Regions from separate parts of the Methylobacterium ajmalii genome, predicted to be linked through region 2. Evidence: riboswitches for the same ligand, from Rfam matches in the RefSeq annotation. Region 2 holds a riboswitch; each other region holds the start of a gene.
The links. Region 2 has a riboswitch for thiamine pyrophosphate ahead of V3T34_RS12675 (LuxE/PaaK family acyltransferase). Riboswitches for the same ligand answer to the same signal wherever they lie in the genome.
Positions count from the first base shown of each region.

Region 1: linked by a shared signal. The riboswitch ahead of thiC (phosphomethylpyrimidine synthase ThiC) and the one ahead of V3T34_RS12675 (LuxE/PaaK family acyltransferase) in region 2 are both predicted to bind thiamine pyrophosphate.
Region 3: linked by a shared signal. The riboswitch ahead of thiO (glycine oxidase ThiO) and the one ahead of V3T34_RS12675 (LuxE/PaaK family acyltransferase) in region 2 are both predicted to bind thiamine pyrophosphate.

Region 1 is NZ_JAZFXT010000023.1:171,023-176,760, forward strand. Features, by position in the region: gene V3T34_RS09725 (type 1 glutamine amidotransferase) at 1-156, shown strand, start outside; gene V3T34_RS09730 (methyl-accepting chemotaxis protein) at 274-1,734, opposite strand; gene V3T34_RS09735 (hypothetical protein) at 1,734-2,060, opposite strand; gene V3T34_RS09740 (acyltransferase family protein) at 2,359-3,498, opposite strand; gene V3T34_RS09745 (HNH endonuclease family protein) at 3,628-4,002, opposite strand; TPP riboswitch at 4,191-4,302, shown strand; gene thiC (phosphomethylpyrimidine synthase ThiC) at 4,361-5,738, shown strand, end outside.
Region 2 is NZ_JAZFXT010000026.1:214,752-220,489, forward strand. Features, by position in the region: gene V3T34_RS12660 (ABC transporter permease) at 1-23, opposite strand, end outside; gene V3T34_RS12665 (ABC transporter ATP-binding protein) at 20-811, opposite strand; gene V3T34_RS12670 (acyl-CoA reductase) at 801-2,258, opposite strand; gene V3T34_RS12675 (LuxE/PaaK family acyltransferase) at 2,270-3,346, opposite strand; TPP riboswitch at 3,465-3,563, opposite strand; gene V3T34_RS12680 (TetR/AcrR family transcriptional regulator) at 3,613-4,215, opposite strand; gene V3T34_RS12685 (RidA family protein) at 4,311-4,721, shown strand; gene V3T34_RS12690 (GntR family transcriptional regulator) at 4,687-5,439, opposite strand.
Region 3 is NZ_JAZFXT010000066.1:199-5,936, forward strand. Features, by position in the region: gene V3T34_RS26945 (GIY-YIG nuclease family protein) at 1-310, opposite strand, end outside; gene thiS (sulfur carrier protein ThiS) at 562-774, opposite strand; gene thiO (glycine oxidase ThiO) at 771-1,976, opposite strand; TPP riboswitch at 2,041-2,174, opposite strand; gene V3T34_RS26960 (adenylate/guanylate cyclase domain-containing protein) at 2,258-3,505, opposite strand; gene V3T34_RS26965 (DUF2798 domain-containing protein) at 3,769-4,020, shown strand; gene rpoD (RNA polymerase sigma factor RpoD) at 4,082-5,738, opposite strand, start outside.

The DNA.
Region 1 (5,738 bases), on a different contig from region 2:
GCGGATGCCCTGCGCGACCTGCACGGCGACCCGGAGGGTCGGGCCGACCTCGCCTGGCGCCTCGGCGTCGCCGCCGAGGTGCTGGCGCCGGAGCGGCGCCGGCGCGAGATCGCGAACTTCCTCGACCGGCTGGTGCGACCACGACGGAAACCGTGAATCCGGTGCCGCTCATCCGAAATCCGATCGGAGGCTTCGCAATGCGGATTTCGGCTTCGCTCGAGCGCCGCGCCGGCTGGTGACATCGGATCCGGAAGCAGTCTTCGGGATCCGGTGTCAGGCGGCCCGGACGCCGCCGAGGAAGCGCTCGACCTCGGTGCCGAGATGCTCGGCCTGATGCGTCAGCGCATCGGCCGAGGCGAGCACCCGGTCGGCGACGGTGCCGGTGGTGCCGGCGGCCTCGGCCACCGCGCCGATCGTCGCGGTGAGCAAGCCGGTTCCGGCGGTGGCGCGCTCCATCGCGCGCAGGATCTCCTGGGTCGCCGCCTCCTGCTCCTCGACCGCCGCCGCCACCGCGGCCGCCACGCCGTCGATGCCGCGGATGCGCCCGCCGATCGCCTCGATCGCCCGCACGGCGTCGTCGGTCGCCCCCTGGATGCGGCCGATCTGGCCGCCGATCTCGCCGGTGGCCTTGGCGGTCTGGGCGGCGAGTTCCTTGACCTCGGCGGCCACCACCGCGAAGCCGCGGCCCGCGGCCCCCGCGCGGGCCGCCTCGATCGTGGCGTTGAGCGCCAGGAGGTTGGTCTGGTCGGCGATCGCCGAGATCATCGTGACGACGTCGCCGATCCGGGCGGCCGCCTCGCTGAGGGCGCCCACCAGGGCGGCGGAGCGGTCGGCCTCGGCGACGGCGGCGCGGGCGAGTCCGGCGGTCTCGCCGACCTGCTGGCCGACCTCGCGCACGGAGGCGCCGAGCTCCCGGGTCGCCGCCGCGACCGCGCCGACGTCGCCCGCCGCCCGTCCGGCGGCGGCGTCGGCCTCGGCCGAGCGGTCGGCGGCGGTGCCGGCGGTCCGCGACATCGCCCGGGCGGTCGCCTGCAGGTCGCCCGCCGAGGCCGCGACCTGGCCGACGATGCCGCCCACCGCCGCCTCGAAGGCCGCCGCCATCCGCAGCACGCCCTCGCGCCGCTCGTGCTCGGCGGCGCGACGGGCCGCTTCGCCGTCCTGCTCCATGGCGCGCAGGCGGGCCATCTGGTCCTTGGCCTCCCGCTCGGAGGCGGCGAGCCCGGCCAGCGTCCCGGCGACGGTGTGGCAGATCCGGGCGAGCACCGCCGCCTCGATCGTCAGGATCACCGCGTGCAGGACCACCCGGCCGAGGTCGCCCCCCGCCGGGAAGACCGCGGCCGGTAGCAAGAGGTTGAGCACGAGGTGGTGCAAAGCCGTGGCGCCGGTGGCCGCCAGGATCACCCGCCAGTCGCACCAGCCGGCGAGCACCGCCAGGCAGGCGAAGAAGTACATGTGCAGGTCGACCTGCCAGGGATGGCCGGCGCTGGCATAGAGCAGCACCGCCGCCATGCCGACGAGAGCGAGCGCGGAGGCGAGCCGGGTGCGCAGCCCGATCGGGTCCCGCCACCACGACAGGGTGGCGGCGCCCGCGAGCACGGCCGCCGCCAGGCCCGGTGCCGGCGAGGCGCCGCCGCCGGTGATCAGCGGCAGCGCCGCGGCGACCGGGACGTGCGCCCAGAGCAGCGGGATCAGGATGCGGGCGAAGGAACGGCGGAGGTCGTCGGCGTCGGTCATCAGCGGGCGGTGCTCGGTGACGGAAGGAAGTTGCGGGTTGTCCCGGCGGGGGCGGAGGGGCCGCACCCGCCGGCGAGGAGGGGATCGAGGACCAGCCAGGCGCCGGCGCCGTAGAGGCGCCGGACGAAGCCGGGCTCCTCCGAACGCGCCACCACCAGGCCGCCCGGACCGGGGCGAACGAGCCGGCCGCCGGCGGCGGCGACGATCGCAACCGTCTCGCCGATCCCGCCGCCCGGACGGCCGAGCACCGCCACCGCGTCCGAGCGCGGTGCGGCGACGACCAGGAACGGGACCAGGATCAGGAGCAGCAGACCGGCGCCGTCCATGAGGCGGCATCGCGCATCCATGAGGCTCGCCCCGTGGGTGTGAACTTGCGGGATCTTGCGGGGGAATGCCTTACGGACGGTAAAGCGTTATTTACGGATTTGCCCGGATTGGTCATCGACTTGAGTATCGGTATATCGCGAGCGGTATCAGCGTAACTGTTAGCTGGCGTGAGACCCGCTCGTCCGCGATGGTCGCACGCACCAACGAAAAACGGCGCCCCGGGGGGCGCCGTCGTGTCGGTTCGCGTGATTCGGCCGGCCGAGAGCTTGGCCGAGGGGGCGCCCGGACCGAACGCGGTCAGGCCGTCGGCGCCGGGGCGAGGCGCGGCGCCGGGCGGCCGCCATCCTCGCCGACGAGGTGGACGGCAGCCGGGCGGCGGAACAGGAAGCGGGCCGGGGTGTGGCGGACGACCCGCTCGATGGCGAGTGGGACCACTACCGCGGTCAGCGTCACCAGCAGCGCGACGAGGCCGATATCCTCGATCACGCCGCTGCGCACGAGCGCCGTGCGCAGGGCCGCCATCGGCAGGAAGAAGGCGAGGTAGATCACGATCGAGCGCTCGCCGCAGGCCCGCAGGGCCGCGGTCACCGGACCGCCGGCCCGAGTGAGGAGCGCAGCGGTTGCCACGATGGCGAGCGCGCCTGCGGCGCCGAGCATCAGGCTCACCACCGGCAGGCTCGCGAGCGTCGGGTGGGAGGTCAGCCCGGTCGGCGTGAAGACGAGGAGCGCCTCGAGCGACGCCCAGGCGGCGAGGCCGAGGAGCGCGAGGCCGGAGCGCGCCCGCACCCAGTCGGCCAGGGCGAAGATCCGGGTGGCGAACAGGTAGCCGGCGACGAAGTAGACCAGCCGGTCGCAGAACTCGTCGATCAGGGTCGAGCCGGTATGGACCGGGGCGAGCTGGAGCAGCGCCGCGCCGATCAGCAGCACCGGCCAGGGCAGCCGCCGCAGGAGCTTCACGACGACCGAGAACACCGCCAGCAGGTAGATGAACCACAGGGTCGAGTAGGGCTCGACCAAGCCGTGGGCGAGATGGGCCAGGAAGGCGCCGGGCCCGGCGCCATCGGTGATCTGGCCGTACTTCACCGCCGACTGGAGCACCATCCACAGCAGGTAGAAATACGCGAAGTGGACGATGCGCCGGTCGGCGAAGAGGCGCCAGTCGCGATCGACGACCCGGCCGACGAACAGGCCGGAGAGCAGGAAGAAGTCCGGGATCCGGAACGGTTTGGCGAACTCCACGACGTGATGCATGAAGCCCTCGCCGCCCATCGCCTCGCCGACCCCGAGGGTGGAGTGCATCATCACGACGAGGATGATGCAGATGCCCTTGGCGACGTCGACCCAGGCGAGGCGGCCAGGGGAGGCATCGATGCGCGGGCGCACCGGATCGTCCGGCCGGACCGAGAGGGCGGGTTCGGTGTTGGGACGGGCGGACATCGGGCGTCTCCGGAGGTTCGGCCGGAAGGCTGCCAGGGAGACGTAAAGATCGGATCGGGCCCGATCCCGCGAATCGCACCGAACCGCGCAAGATCGGATTCACCCTGATCGGCCGCGGCGAGCCTTCCGCTACCGAACGCTGCGCTTCGTCTCCCGCCGCGTCCGGGTCATCCGCGTCGCGGCGTGGAAGTCGTCGGGCTTCGTCCGCACCCAGGCGAGAAAGCGGGCGATCTCGGGCTCGGCCCGCAGGCTCTCGACGTCGCTCAGGCGCCGCGCCAGCTCCGCCTCGCTGTGCCGGGCATGGATCGCCGAGTGGCAGATCTGGTGCAGCTGCACGGTCTCGCCGTGGGTGCCGCCCTTCAGCTTCGGCGTCAGGTGGTGCCGGCTCTGGCGGGCGCCGGGCGGGATCGGCCGCTCGCAGAGCGGGCAGATCACCGCCGGGCGGGTGGCCGGGCCATGGGTCGAGGGGTCGTCGTCGTTCCAGCGCCGCTCTCGGCGTCCCAAGGCCTGCTCCTCTGCAAGGGCGGGTGTGAGTGATCCGTATCTGGGTCGCCGGGCGGGCGGGGTGCAAGGCCGCGCGGGCGACGGCACGGGAGAACCGATGCCGCAGCGTCCCGGACACCAGGCCGTCCCTCCCGGCCGCACCCCTCGGACCGGCGATTGACAAACCTCGCACCTGGCGGGAGATTGATCCCGTTACCGAGGGGAGCCCCGCCAACGGGGGCTGAGACTGGACGAGCGCGCGTCCTGACCCTTGAACCTGATCCGGTTCGTACCGGCGGAGGGACGGGAACCTGCCATGACCGACGTGACCCGTGCGTCCTCGCGCCTCGAGGCCGGATCGTCTCCCAGGGAGAGATCCATGAACGCACCGATCCCCGCCCACACTCTTCCTCCCGAAGATCTTCCCAAGGATCTTCCGAAGACCGTCACCACGGGGCCGGTCACCGGCTCGGTGAAGGCCTATGCGGCCCCGCGCGAGCGCCCCGACCTGCGCGTGCCCTACCGCGAGATCGCGCTGACGGACCCGGGCGAGGCCCCGGTGCGGGTCTACGATCCCTCCGGCCCCTATACCGAGACCGACGCGCGCATCGATCTCTCCGCCGGGCTGCCCGAGATCCGCGCCGGCTGGCTCGCCGCCCGCGGCTACGGGGCGGTGGCGCCCCGGGCGGTCAAGCCGGAGGATAACGGCTTCGTGGCCGAGGACCGGCTGGTGGCGCCGTGCCCGGCCACCCGCACCGTGCGGCGCGGGGCGCCCGGCCAGCTCGTCACGCAGTACGAGTTCGCCCGGGCCGGGATCGTCACCGAGGAGATGATCTACGTCGCCCACCGCGAAAACCTGTGCCGCGAGGCGATGCTGGCCCAGGCCGAAGGCAAGATCGCCGACGGCGAAAGCTTCGGGGCCGCGATCCCGCCCTTCATCACCCCCGAGTTCGTGCGCGACGAGGTGGCGCGCGGGCGGGCGATCATCCCGGCCAACATCAACCACACCGAGGTCGAGCCGATGGCGATCGGCCGCAACTTCCTCGTCAAGATCAACGCCAATATCGGCAACTCGGCGGTGACCTCCTCGGCCGCCGAGGAGGTCGAGAAGATGGTGTGGGCGATCCGCTGGGGCGCCGACACGGTCATGGACCTCTCGACGGGCCGCAACATCCACAACATCCGCGGCTGGATCCTGCGCAACGCTCCCGTGCCGATCGGCACGGTACCGATCTACCAGGCGCTGGAGAAGGTCGGCGGCGATCCGCTCAAGCTCGACTGGGAGGTGTTCAAGGACACCCTGATCGAGCAGGCCGAACAGGGGGTGGACTACTTCACCATCCATGCCGGCGTGCGCCTCGCCCACGTCCCGCTCACCGCGCGGCGCGTGACCGGCATCGTCTCGCGCGGCGGCTCGATCATGGCGCGCTGGTGCCTGGCCGGGCACCGGGAATCCTTTCTCTACGAGCGTTTCGAGGAGATCTGCGACATCTGTCGAGCGTACGACGTGTCGTTCTCGCTCGGCGACGGCCTGCGCCCGGGCTCGATCGCGGATGCCAACGACGCGGCGCAGTTCGCCGAACTGGAGACGCTCGGCGAGCTCACCAAGGTCGCCTGGGGCAAGGGCTGCCAGGTGATGATCGAGGGCCCCGGCCACGTCCCGATGCACAAGATCAAGGTCAACATGGACAAGCAGCTCGCTGAATGCGGCGAGGCGCCGTTCTACACGCTCGGCCCGCTGACCACCGACGTGGCGC
Region 2 (5,738 bases):
GCGGAGACGAGGCGCGGCCTCATGCGGCGCACCCCGCGGCGGGGGAGGGGGCGTCCAGGGCGGGGGCGTCCATGGCGGCGCGCAAAGATCGGCAGGCGGCGCCGAACGCGGCGGTATAGCGGATGCCCGGGGGACGGGGCCGCGGCAAGGGGACCGCCGCCTCATGGACGAGGCGCCCGGCCGCCATCACGCCGACCCGGTCGCCGAGATACGCCGCCTCGGCGATGTCGTGGGTGACGAACAGGGCCGCGGTGCCGCGCGCCGCGCACAGGTGCAGGAGGTCGTCCTGCAATTCCTCGCGGGTGAGCGCGTCGAGCGCCGCGAAGGGCTCGTCGAGGAGCAGGAGGTCGGGCGCGCCGATCAGCGCGCGGGCCATCGCGACCCGGCTCTGCTGCCCGCCCGACAGGGTGGCGGGATGCCGGCCGGCGAGGGACCCGAGCCCCATCGTCGCCAGAAGGTCGCGTGCGGCCTTCCGGTCGGCCTCGCGGGGGCGGCGCTTGAGCGAGACCGGCAGCAGCACGTTGTCGAGGACGCTGAGCCAGTCGAGCAGGGTCGGGGCCTGGAACACGAAGCCGACCCGCGGCGCCGGCCCGCGCACGATCGTCCCGTCGACCCGCACCTGCCCCTCGTCCGGCACGATCAGCCCGGCGGCGATCTTGAGGAGCGTGGTCTTGCCGCAGCCGCTGCGGCCGAGCAGGCAATGCACCGCCCCGGGGGGAATCGCCCAGTCGACCTCGTCCACCGTGGCGGCGGCGTCGCCCGGGAAGCGGTAGCGCACGCCCGTAAGCGCGAGGGCGGCGTCACTCGGCATAGGGCGCGACATCGTCCGCCGCGGCCTCGGCGCTGGCCTCGATCTCCGTCACGGTCACGAGGTCGAGCAGGCTGAAGCGGCCGTCATGGTGCCAGCCGGCCTCCGGCGCGGTCATCCGGCCGAGCGCGGCGATGCGGGTGACCCCGGCCGCCGCGAGGTCCTCCGCGAGGGAGAACAGACGGGCGGGGGCGGCGGCGAGGCCCGCGCTCTGGAGATAGGCGCGGTGGGGCGCCACCAGGGCCGGCACCTCGGCGAGGTCGTCGACCGCCACCACCGCGACGGTGCGGTTGAGGCCGGACGGGCTCAAGGGCACGGGCGCGTCGAGATGGACGACGCTCCAGGAATCCTCCGGATCGCCGAGGAGCACGGTGCCGGCGTCGTCGAGTGCCCGCATCTCGTGGCCGCTGCGCCAGGCCGCGATGGCGGCGCCCTCGCCCGGATCGAGGTGTCTGCGCGGGTGGCGGGCGGCGAGCGCCGCGAGCGCGTGGGCGAGGTGGCGGGCGAACTCGTCCGGCGCCACCGGCCCGCCGCGCTCGACGAACAGCATCTGCGGCGCGTAGCAGCCCTGCTGCTCGTAGCGCACCACGTCCTGGGCGGCGGCCTGCGCGGCGGCGCCGGCGCGGCGGCTGTCGAGCGCCTCGCGGCCGATCATGGCAAAGCCGATGCGGTGGCCGTGCGGCAGGAACCGGGTGGAGACCGGCACCCTGGCGCGCAACGCCGCCAGGGTGGCATCGCCGCCATAAGCCATGACGCAGTCGGCGGCTTCGAGGAACGTCGCCTCGACGCCGCCCTCTCCGCCCTTCCACCAGGTCATCGCCAGGCACTCGCCGAGCTCGGGATCGGCCTCGGCGACCGCCTGCGCGAACCAGCCGGCGGTGAGCGGCTCGGCGGAGGCGAGCTTGCCGATGCTGCCGGCCTTGACCAGTAGCCCGGCGACGAGGCTCCATAGCGGTAGGGCCGGAACGTTGCCGGCCCAGACGTGCAGCAGCAGGTCGGGCCCGCGCGCCCGCGTGAACCCGCCCTTCACCGCCGGCCGGAAGCCGTCGAGCACCCCCGGATCGGAAAAGTCCTCGGCGAGGAAGCGCAGGAGCTGCGGCCGCCGGAAGGTCTTGAGGTAGCGCGTCAGGCCGAGCCGCACGGTCTCGGGATCGTAGCCGGTGACGACCGGCAGCAGCGCCTCGGCCTTGCGGCGAGAGGGGTGCGTGCGGTCGAGGAGGCAGGCGCTCGCCCGGTCGATCGCCGCGACGATGCGGGCGGTCTCCATGCCCCGCAGGGTGTCGCGGGCGCGGGCCCGGATATGGGCGCAGAGCGACCGGGCCTGGGCCTCGTCGAGCACCGGCAGGGCGACCGCGACCGTCTCGCCCCAGGCTCGGTGCACGACGACCCGCCGGCCGGCCAGCCCGGCGAACGGCCCCGGAAGGTAGCCGGCCTCCTCGACCGCGCTCATCCCCTGGTCGTTCATCCTTGCGCGGCGGCCAGGAACTCGGCCACCGCGACCGAGCAGCCGCGGGAGGCCGAGCCCTCGACCCGGCCGAGCAGCCGGAAGCCGCCCGGCACGATCACCCCGGCATCCTCGGTCAGGATCGCCGAGACCGAGTTGAAATGGGCGAGGTCGTGGTGGACCAGCACGCCGGTCTCGCCCTCGGGCAGGTCCTGGCCGGTCAGCGGATCGACGACGCGGCTGCGGATCCAGTGCGGGCCGGACTTCACCGGCGGGCAGGCCGCGTTGCCGTCGTCGTAGAACTGGGTGCTCAGCTCGGTCATGCCGTACATGTTGAGGCAGGCCTCGCGCGGCACTCCGAAGGTCCGCGAGAGTCCGTCGTAGAAGGCGTCGGGCTCGATCTCCCGCGACTGGCCCTTGAAGCCGCCGGTGTCGAACAGGAAGCTGCCGGGTGGCAGGGCGATGCGGCGGCCCTGCGCCGCGAGGGCGTCCATCACCGGCACGAAGGCGTAGGTGGCGCCAAGCAGCGCATAGGGCTCGCCCGAGGTCTCCGCCTCCGCGAGCGCCGCCAGCAGCCCGTCGAGGTCGAGCCCGCAAGGGCCGACGAAGACCGCGCTGTCCGGCGTCCCGAAACGCTCACGCGCCAGCGCCAGGTAATGGGCGAGCGACGAGTTCGGGAGTGCCGCCTCGTCGGGAAACAGGAAGCCCATGCGGATCGTGTCGCGCCCGCGCATCACCCGGGCGGCGAAGCCCTCGAGCATCGAGCGGTCGTAGACCGCGAGCGTCGGGTGGTAGCTGCGGCCGCGCCCGCTGCCGGTGGTGCCGCTCGTCATGAACACCCGCTCGGCCTCGTCGGCCGGGCAGCAGCTCAGGGTGAGGTCCTTGAACGCCTTGATCGGGACCGCCGGGATGTCGCGCCAGCGCCGGACGGCGAGCGGCGTGCGCCCGCGCGCCTGGGCGAAGCGGCGATAGGGGGCGTTGTGCGCGTACTGGTGGGCGAAGAGCCGCAGCGCCATCGCCTCGAACTCCGCCTCGTCCGCCCCCGGCCGACCGATGAAGTCGATCAGGGCCTCGACGATCTCCGCTTGCGACATCACGGCCACCTCGCGCCCCATCGTGGGCGTCGGCCGTGCCGGGCGTGAGATCCTGCGCGAAAAGACGGCTGGCGGCGGCGCCCTCGTGGCGGCGCATGGCGGCCGTGCCGGTCCCGCATCCCTCCGCCGGCATGACCCGGATCAGGTTCATAGGGTCACCGCGGCGCCCGGACGGGTCCGGGCCGGCGGAATCTCAGCCTCCTCGCGAGGCTCCCCTGGGAAGGTCGGAGAGTGGGGGGCGGTGGGGCGGGTGTCAAGGAGAGGACTCACACCCGCGCCAGCCCCTCGGCGAGGCGCCGGAAGGCGTCGAGAGCCTTGGCCAGGGTCGCCTCCGGCGCGTCCGACGCCGCGATCCAGAGGGCGGCGTGGAGCGAGGCGCCGTTGAGGAGGCGCGCCGCCGCCTCCGGATCGACGGGCGGGATCGCGCCCTCGGCGACGAGCGCCCGGATGCGGCGCGTCGTCTCGGCCAGGCAGGCATTCTGGCTCGGCCAGGTCGAGGGATCGCCCAGCACCGCCGGCCCGTCGAGGAGCACGATGCGCTGGATCTCCGGCTCCAGCGCCATCTCGATATAGGCGCGGTACTCGTCGAGGAGGCCCTGCCACGGGGTCTCCGCCCGCTCGCCGACGACGGCCAGGCGCGCCGCCATCTCGGCGTCGATCCGGTCGACGACCGCCTGAAGCAGGCCCTTCTTGTCGCCGAAATTGTGATAGAGCGCGCCGCGCGTCAGCCCGGCCGCGGCGGTCAGGTCGTCCATCGAGGACGCCGCGAAACCCTTCGTGGCGAAGGCCTGGCGGGCGGCCTGGATCAGCCTGGCCCGCGTCTCCTCCATCATCTGCGCGCGTCGTCCCGCCACCCGATCCACCTCCATCGGCATACGCCGCGTATGTAATTTGACATACGGCACGTATCCATGCTCAATCGCATACGGCCCGTATACCAAATCGTGGTCCCGAGGAGCAGTCCATGGCGCAGACCCGTTCGACCCGCGACGCGATCGTCCCGCCCGGCCGGCAGGCGCTCTACGACAAGCACCGCTACTCGGCGGCGATCCGCTCCGGCGACTTGCTGTTCGTCTCCGGCCAGGTCGGCAGCCGCGAGGACGGCTCGCCCGAGCCGGATTTCGAGGCGCAGGTCGCCCGCGCCTTCGCGCGGCTCGACGACGTGCTGGATGCGGCGGGCTGCACCTTCGACGACGTTGTCGACGTCACGACCTTCCACACCGACCCGGAGGCGCAGTTCGACGCGGTGATGCGGGTGCGCGACCGGGTGATCGGCGCGCCGCCCTACCCGAACTGGACCGCCGTCGGGGTGACGTGGCTCGCGGGCTTCGCCTTCGAGATCAAGGCGATCGCGCGGATTCCGGCGCGCGGCTGAGGCCCGGGAGGTCGGGGGCCTCGCGCATCGCCGTCCGGCCGCGCTCCAGGATGCGGACGGGGTCCCCGAAATGGGCGTCCATCTCCGCCTCGGTCTCGTCCGGGTGCCCGTCGCCGATGAAGCGGGCCAGGCGCTCGTGCTCCTCGATGAGCGCCCGGTTCTGGCGATAGCCCGCCATCATGAGCCGCAGGCACAGGCGGGTCTCGGCCTGGAGGGTGTCGTAGCTGCGGGACAGGCGCTCGCTGCGCGCCTCCTCGACGATGCGCCGGTGGTAGTGCAGGTCGAGGTCGGCGATCTCGGCCCAGTCGCCGGTGCCGAGGAGAACGGCCATCCGGTCGGTCAGCTCCCTCAGCTCCCGCGCCAGGGCGGTGCGGCGGGGTTCGGTCATCACCCGGCGGATCGCCGCGATCTCGAGGGACTTGCGGGTGAAGTAGATGTCGACGACGTCGTCGTCGGCGAGGTCGAGGACGAAGACCCCGCGATGGGGCTCCGCGCGCAGCAGGCCCTCCTGGACCAGGCGCTGGATCGCCTCGCGCACGGGGCCGCGGCTCACGCCGAACTGGCCCGCGAGCGCCATCTCGTTCAGCTGCCCGCCCGCCGGAAACTGCCCGTCGAGGATGGCCGCCCGGATCTCCGAGGTGAGCTGGCCGGCCAGCGTGCTCCGGACGACGCGGCGCAGGCCCTTCGTCCGATCGGGCGCTTGCGGGGCATTCGACACGATGATGGCTCTTCCGCTCCACGGGGCCCGGGACGGGCGCGATCCGGCTCGCGCCGTAGAGCGCCCCGGCCGGGGGCGATACAGCACGAAGCGGGGGCTCCGTCGAGCGTGCCGGGCGCCTGCGCCCGGTCTCCCGGTGGGAAACCCCGGCGAGGTGTCTCGCGCCGGGATGCGTGCTCCCGGACGGAACATCGGGTGACTCTACGCGACGCCGCCCGCGTCGCCGACCTCGCGTATGGCGCCGAGGGCCGGGTGCCCGCGCTCCCCCTCCGAGAGCCTGTTTAACGTGTGACGACGCA
Region 3 (5,738 bases), on a different contig from region 2:
TTCCTGCATCGAGCTTGTTCTGGACGCAGTTTCGTCTGGCCAAACGCTTGAGGCGATCCCAATCACTCCGGATCAGCGCTTCCTTCTTTGCCCGACCCCAACCTTTGATGCGCCGCTCCATAGCGATCGCATCCGTGATGCGCTCGAACATTTCGGCATAGACGAGTGTCACGGGTCGGCGCTCGCGGGTGTAGCCAGGATAGGTGCCGGTCTGGTGCTCGCTGAGGCGCTTGTCGAGGGTCTCCCCGCGTGCCGAGCCGACGTAATAGCTGCCGTTGGCGCATCGAAGAATGTAGACGAAGGCATTCATGACGATATGTCTCCGCCTTCTGATTCATAGCAACGGACACCTGATCTCCAACCCCTAACCTCATCCTGAGGTGCGGGCGATCGGAGATCACTGAGCCTCGAAGGAGGGCTCCAGAAGCCGCTGCGATCCCTGTAGCCCTCCTTCGAGGTCAGTCCATCTCTGATGGACTGACACCTCAGGATGATGTCGAGGGTGGGGAAGGAAAAAGCGTCCGCGATGCTGCGCGACCCCATCGAACGATCTCACAACCACTACCCGCCCTGCATGGCGCGCACGATCTCGACGCGGTCGCCCTCGCCGAGCGGCGTCTCGGCCCAGGCGCGCTGGCGCACCACGGCGCCGTTGAGGGCGATGGCGAAACCCTGCGGGCCGGAGAGGTCGAGGTCGGCGGTCTCCTCGCGCCACAGGGCGTCGAGGGTGGCGGCCGCGCTGTCGCGGGGCTCGCCGTTGACGAGGATCTTCATGGGGTCTCGCGGGACGACGGGGTGAAGCGGGCAAGGCCGAAGGGCGCGGCGACCGGCAGCGTCTCGCCGCGCAGGATCAGGGCGGCGACCGCCTCGGCGGTGACGGGGGCGAGCAGGTAGCCGTTGCGGTGGTGGCCGGCGGCGAGCACGAGGCCCGGCCGCGCCTCGCCGAGGATCGGGGCGTCGTCGTCGGAGGTCGGTCGAAAGCCGCTCCAGACGCCGGCCACCCGCATCTCCTCGACGCCCGGAAGCGCCCGGCGGGCGCCCTCCAGCAGCGCGTAGAGCCCGCCGGCGGTGAGGTGGGGGTCGAAGCCGGTCTCCTCCACGGTGGCGCCGACGATCAGCGTGCCGTCGGCCTTCGGGGCCATGTGGACCTGCTCGGTCCAGACGACGTGGGAGAGGTGACCGCTGCGCGGCGTCATCTGCAGCGCCATCGACTGGCCCTTGAGCGGGCGCACCGGCAGGGCGAGATCGGGGATCAGCCCCCCCTCCCCGGCCCAGGCGCCGGAGGCCAGCACCGTGGTACCGGCCCGTAGCGCGCCGGCCGAGGTCTCGATGCCGGTGATCCGCCCGCCCTCGCGGGTGAGCGCCGTGACGGTCGTCTCCTCGACGAGCCGCCCGCCGGCCGCCCGCAGCGCTCGGCGCAGGGCCGCCATCACCCGGGCGGGATCGACCTGGTGGTCGTCGGGGCAGAAGAGGCCGGCGGTGACGGTGGGGCGCAGGCCCGGCTCGCGGGCGCGCACCGCCGGGCCCGACAGCCACTCGGCGGCGAGGCCGTCGCGCCGCTGCAGCTCGTGGCGGAAGCGCAGGCGCTCGACCTCGTCGCGGCCGAGCGCGATCACGAGCGTGCCCTCGCGGCGGTAATCGATGGCGAGGCCGGATTCGGCCTCCAGCTCGTCGCGAAACGGGTGCCAGAGGCGCTGGCTCTCGACGCAGAGCGGCGACAGGCCCTCGCCGCCGGGCTCGTGCTCGGCGGCGGCCGCCAGCATGCCGGTGGCGGCAAGGCTCGCCCCGTCCCCGGCCGTGCCGCGCTCGACCACCGCGACGGCGAGGCCGGCGCGCACCAGCCGCCAGGCGACCGAGAGGCCGATCAGCCCGGCGCCGATCACCGCGACGTCGGCGCGCTCCGGCAGGCGGTCGGTTCCTTCGGAGGTGGCCGGCCCGCTCCGCCGTCCGATCGTCTGCGCCCTGGTCGCGTGCACCCTCGTCTCCACGGTGGCCCGAAGAGAGTTGGACAGCGCCCGGTGGCCGGATGATGCGCGGGGCCTGAGACGGCCTGTCCAATCCCTACGCCGGTATGAGCCGGATCAGGTTCGAAGGATTTCCGCGCCGACCGAGGCCGAAGGGCCTGCAGTCCAGCGGTGTCTCAGCCCCTTGCCGGGGATCTCCCTGGAACGGCCGGAATTTGGCGAGCGGGAGCCGGTTCGTCAACCGCCTGCGACCGCCCGCCGTGCCCGACGGCGCGAAATCGGTAGCCCTCGAATCAGCAACCCTTGCCGGGCCGGTAGATCGCCATCTCCTCGGCGATGCCGTCGAGGGGGTGGGTGCCGAGCAACTCGGGATCGCCCCACAGGAAGTCGACGAAGGGCTTCGACATCAGGAGCGGCTCGGACAGGATCTTGTTGAGCTTGGCGAGCCGGCTCGCCAGATTCACGTCGCGGCCGATCACGGTGAAATCGAGCCGGGCGCCGGAGCCGACATTGCCGTAGGCCGCCTCGCCGTGATGGAGCGCGATGCCGATCTCGATGCGGGTGGGAAAGCGCGCGGCGCGGTTGGCCTCCTCGACGCGCCGCAACGCGGCCTGCGCGGCCGAGAGCGCGCCCTGCGCCGCGCCGCCGAGGTCGTCGCCGCTCTCGCGGAAGATCGCGAGCAGCCCGTCGCCCATGTATTTCAAGACCTCGCCGCCCTCGCTCTCGATCGGCGGCACTAGGCAGTCGAAATAGGTGTTGAGCAATTCCACCGAGGCCTCGGGCGTGAGCGCGTCGGTGAGGTGGGTGTAGCCGCGCATGTCGGCGAACAGGATCGCCGAGCGGATCCGCTCGACCTGGCCGCGGCGGATGAAGCCGGCGAGGATCGCCTGGTGCGGCCCGTCGCCGACATAGACCCGCAGCACGTGGTCGAGCCGGGCGTTGAGGCCGCGCATCTCCATCACGGCCGACAGGGTCGGCACGATGAAGCGCAGGATGGCGAGGTCGTCGTCGCGAAAGCCGCTGGGGTCGCGCGTCGCGAAGGTGACGCCGTTCTTGGTGCCGTTGGTGAAGAACAGCGGCACGGTGATGTAGTGGGTGTAGCCCGCCGCCTTCAGCTCCGGGACGATGCTGAACCGGTCGTCCGGCGTCTGGCGCAGATCGAGGATCAGCCACTGCCCGGTGGCGTAGACATGCGCGAACGGGCTGCGCGAGAGCGCCTTCTCGGTCGCCTCGCCGTGGGGAAAGAGGCGGAAGCTGACGCCGTCCTCCCGAGTCCAGAACCGGCCGACGCCGGAATAGTCGGAGTGCAGGGCGTCGATGGCGGTGGTCGCCCGGTCGACCGGCACGCCGAGGTTGTTCAGCCGCTCGGCCATGCCGGCCAGGAGATCGCCGGATTCCGGCAGCCGCGCGCCCTCGCTGAGCAGCCAGTCGCGCAAGGCCACGCATTCGCGAAACAGGCCGATCGGAATGTCGCTCGCCTCCGACCCGTCCGCCGCGGCCGTGGGCGTCGGAACGGAGTTGAGGCGAGGCTGGTCGTGCATGGCTCTGACATGGGCTTCGCCGTACGGAACGGCAAGGCTTGCGAGGAGGCGATCGAATGGGCCGGCCGACCGTTCCGGCACGGTCGGGCCGGACGGAACCTTGGCGGTGGGAACCGAATCTGGTAGCGATCGGGACGCCCCCGGGACACCATCCCGCCCGGCCGTAAGCGTCTCACGTCAAGCAACGCGCTCCCTGGGTGGTTCCACCGGGCGGGCCGCGTCGCCTCGCTCCGGGCGGATCCATCCGCTTCGAAAGACGCGTCATGCCCTCCCTCATCGTTCCGCGCCGCCTTCCGGCCCGTACCGCGCCGCTGGTGACCGCCTTCCTGCTCTCGATCCTGATGACCTGCGTCGTCTCGGGCATCGCCACCCTGCTCAGCCTCGGGCCCACGCCCGACGCGCTGTGGCACTGGCCCCGCGCCTGGGGCCTCTCCTGGCTCGTCGCCTTCCCGACCCTGCTGCTCGTCCTGCCGCTGGTGCGCCGCGCCGTGGCGCGGATCGTGGCGCCGCTGTAACGGAGAAGGCCCGGGAGGCGGCTGCCTCCCGGGCCTTCTCGGTCCGTGCGGATGTCGGGGCTCAGTTGTCGAGGAAGCTGCGCAGCTTGCGCGACCGGCTCGGGTGCTTGAGCTTGCGCAGGGCCTTGGCCTCGATCTGGCGGATACGCTCGCGGGTCACCGAGAACTGCTGGCCGACCTCCTCGAGGGTGTGGTCGGTGTTCATGCCGATGCCGAAGCGCATGCGCAGCACGCGCTCCTCGCGGGGGGTGAGCGAGGCGAGCACCCGGGTGGTGGTCTCGCGCAAGTTCGACTGGATCGCCGCGTCGATCGGCAGGACGACGTTCTTGTCCTCGATGAAGTCGCCGAGGTGGGAATCCTCCTCGTCGCCGATCGGGGTCTCGAGCGAGATCGGCTCCTTGGCGATCTTAAGGACCTTGCGGACCTTCTCCAGCGGCATCGCCAGCTTCTCGGCCAGCTCCTCCGGGGTCGGCTCGCGGCCGATCTCGTGCAGCATCTGGCGCGACGTCCGGACGATCTTGTTGATCGTCTCGATCATGTGCACCGGGATGCGAATCGTGCGGGCCTGGTCGGCGATCGAGCGGGTGATCGCCTGCCGGATCCACCAGGTCGCGTAGGTCGAGAACTTGTAGCCGCGGCGGTACTCGAACTTGTCGACCGCCTTCATCAGGCCGATGTTGCCCTCCTGGATCAGGTCCAGGAACTGCAGGCCGCGGTTGGTGTACTTCTTGGCGATCGAGATCACCAGTCGCAGGTTCGCCTCGATCATCTCCTTCTTGGCCTGGCGGGCTTCGCGCTCGCCCTTCTGGACCATGTGGACGATCTTCCGGTATTCCTGGATCTCCAGGCCGGTCTCAGAGGCGAGCGAGATGATCTGCTCGCGCAGCGTCAGGATGTTGACCGCGCCGCGCTCGGTGAAGTTCTTCCAGCCCTTGCCGCCGAGCTTGGCCACCCGCTCGACCCAGTGCGGATCGAGCTCGTAGCCCTGGTAGTGGCGCAGGAACTCGTCGCGGGCGACGCCGTGGTTCTCGGCGAGCCGCATCAGGCGGCCCTCGTGCGAGATCAGCCGCTTGTTGATGTCGTAGAGCTGCTCGACCAGCGCCTCGATGCGATTGGCGTTGAGCGACAGCGACTTCACGTCGGCGACGACGGTGTTCTTCAGCTCGGAGTAGCGCTGGCCTTGCGATTCCGAGGCCGCCGCGCCCTTGAGCCGGGTCTCGGCCTGCTCGGCCTGCACCTTGCGCAGCTTGCGGTAGTTATCGGCGATCGCGTCGAAGGTCTCGAGCACGCGCGGCTTCAGCTCGGCCTCCATGGCCGAGAGCGACACGTTGTTCTCGAGGTCGTCCTCGTCGCCCTCGCCGTCCGGCGGGGTCTCGCCCTCGGCGTCGCCCTCCTCCTCGGACTCGGCCTCGCCCTCGGCGGGACCGCCGCGGCCGTCGGGGCCGGCATAGGTCGCCTCGAGGTCGATGATGTCGCGCAGAAGCACCCGGCCGTCGACGAGCTCGTCGCGCCAGATGATGATGGCCTGGAAGGTCAGCGGGCTCTCGCACAGGCCGGCGATCATCGCCTCGCGCCCGGCCTCGATCCGCTTGGCGATCGCGATCTCGCCCTCGCGGGAGAGAAGCTCGACCGAGCCCATCTCGCGCAGGTACATCCGCACCGGATCGTCGGTGCGGTCGGTCGGCTCCTTGGTGGTCTCGGCGCGAAGCGCGACCGGG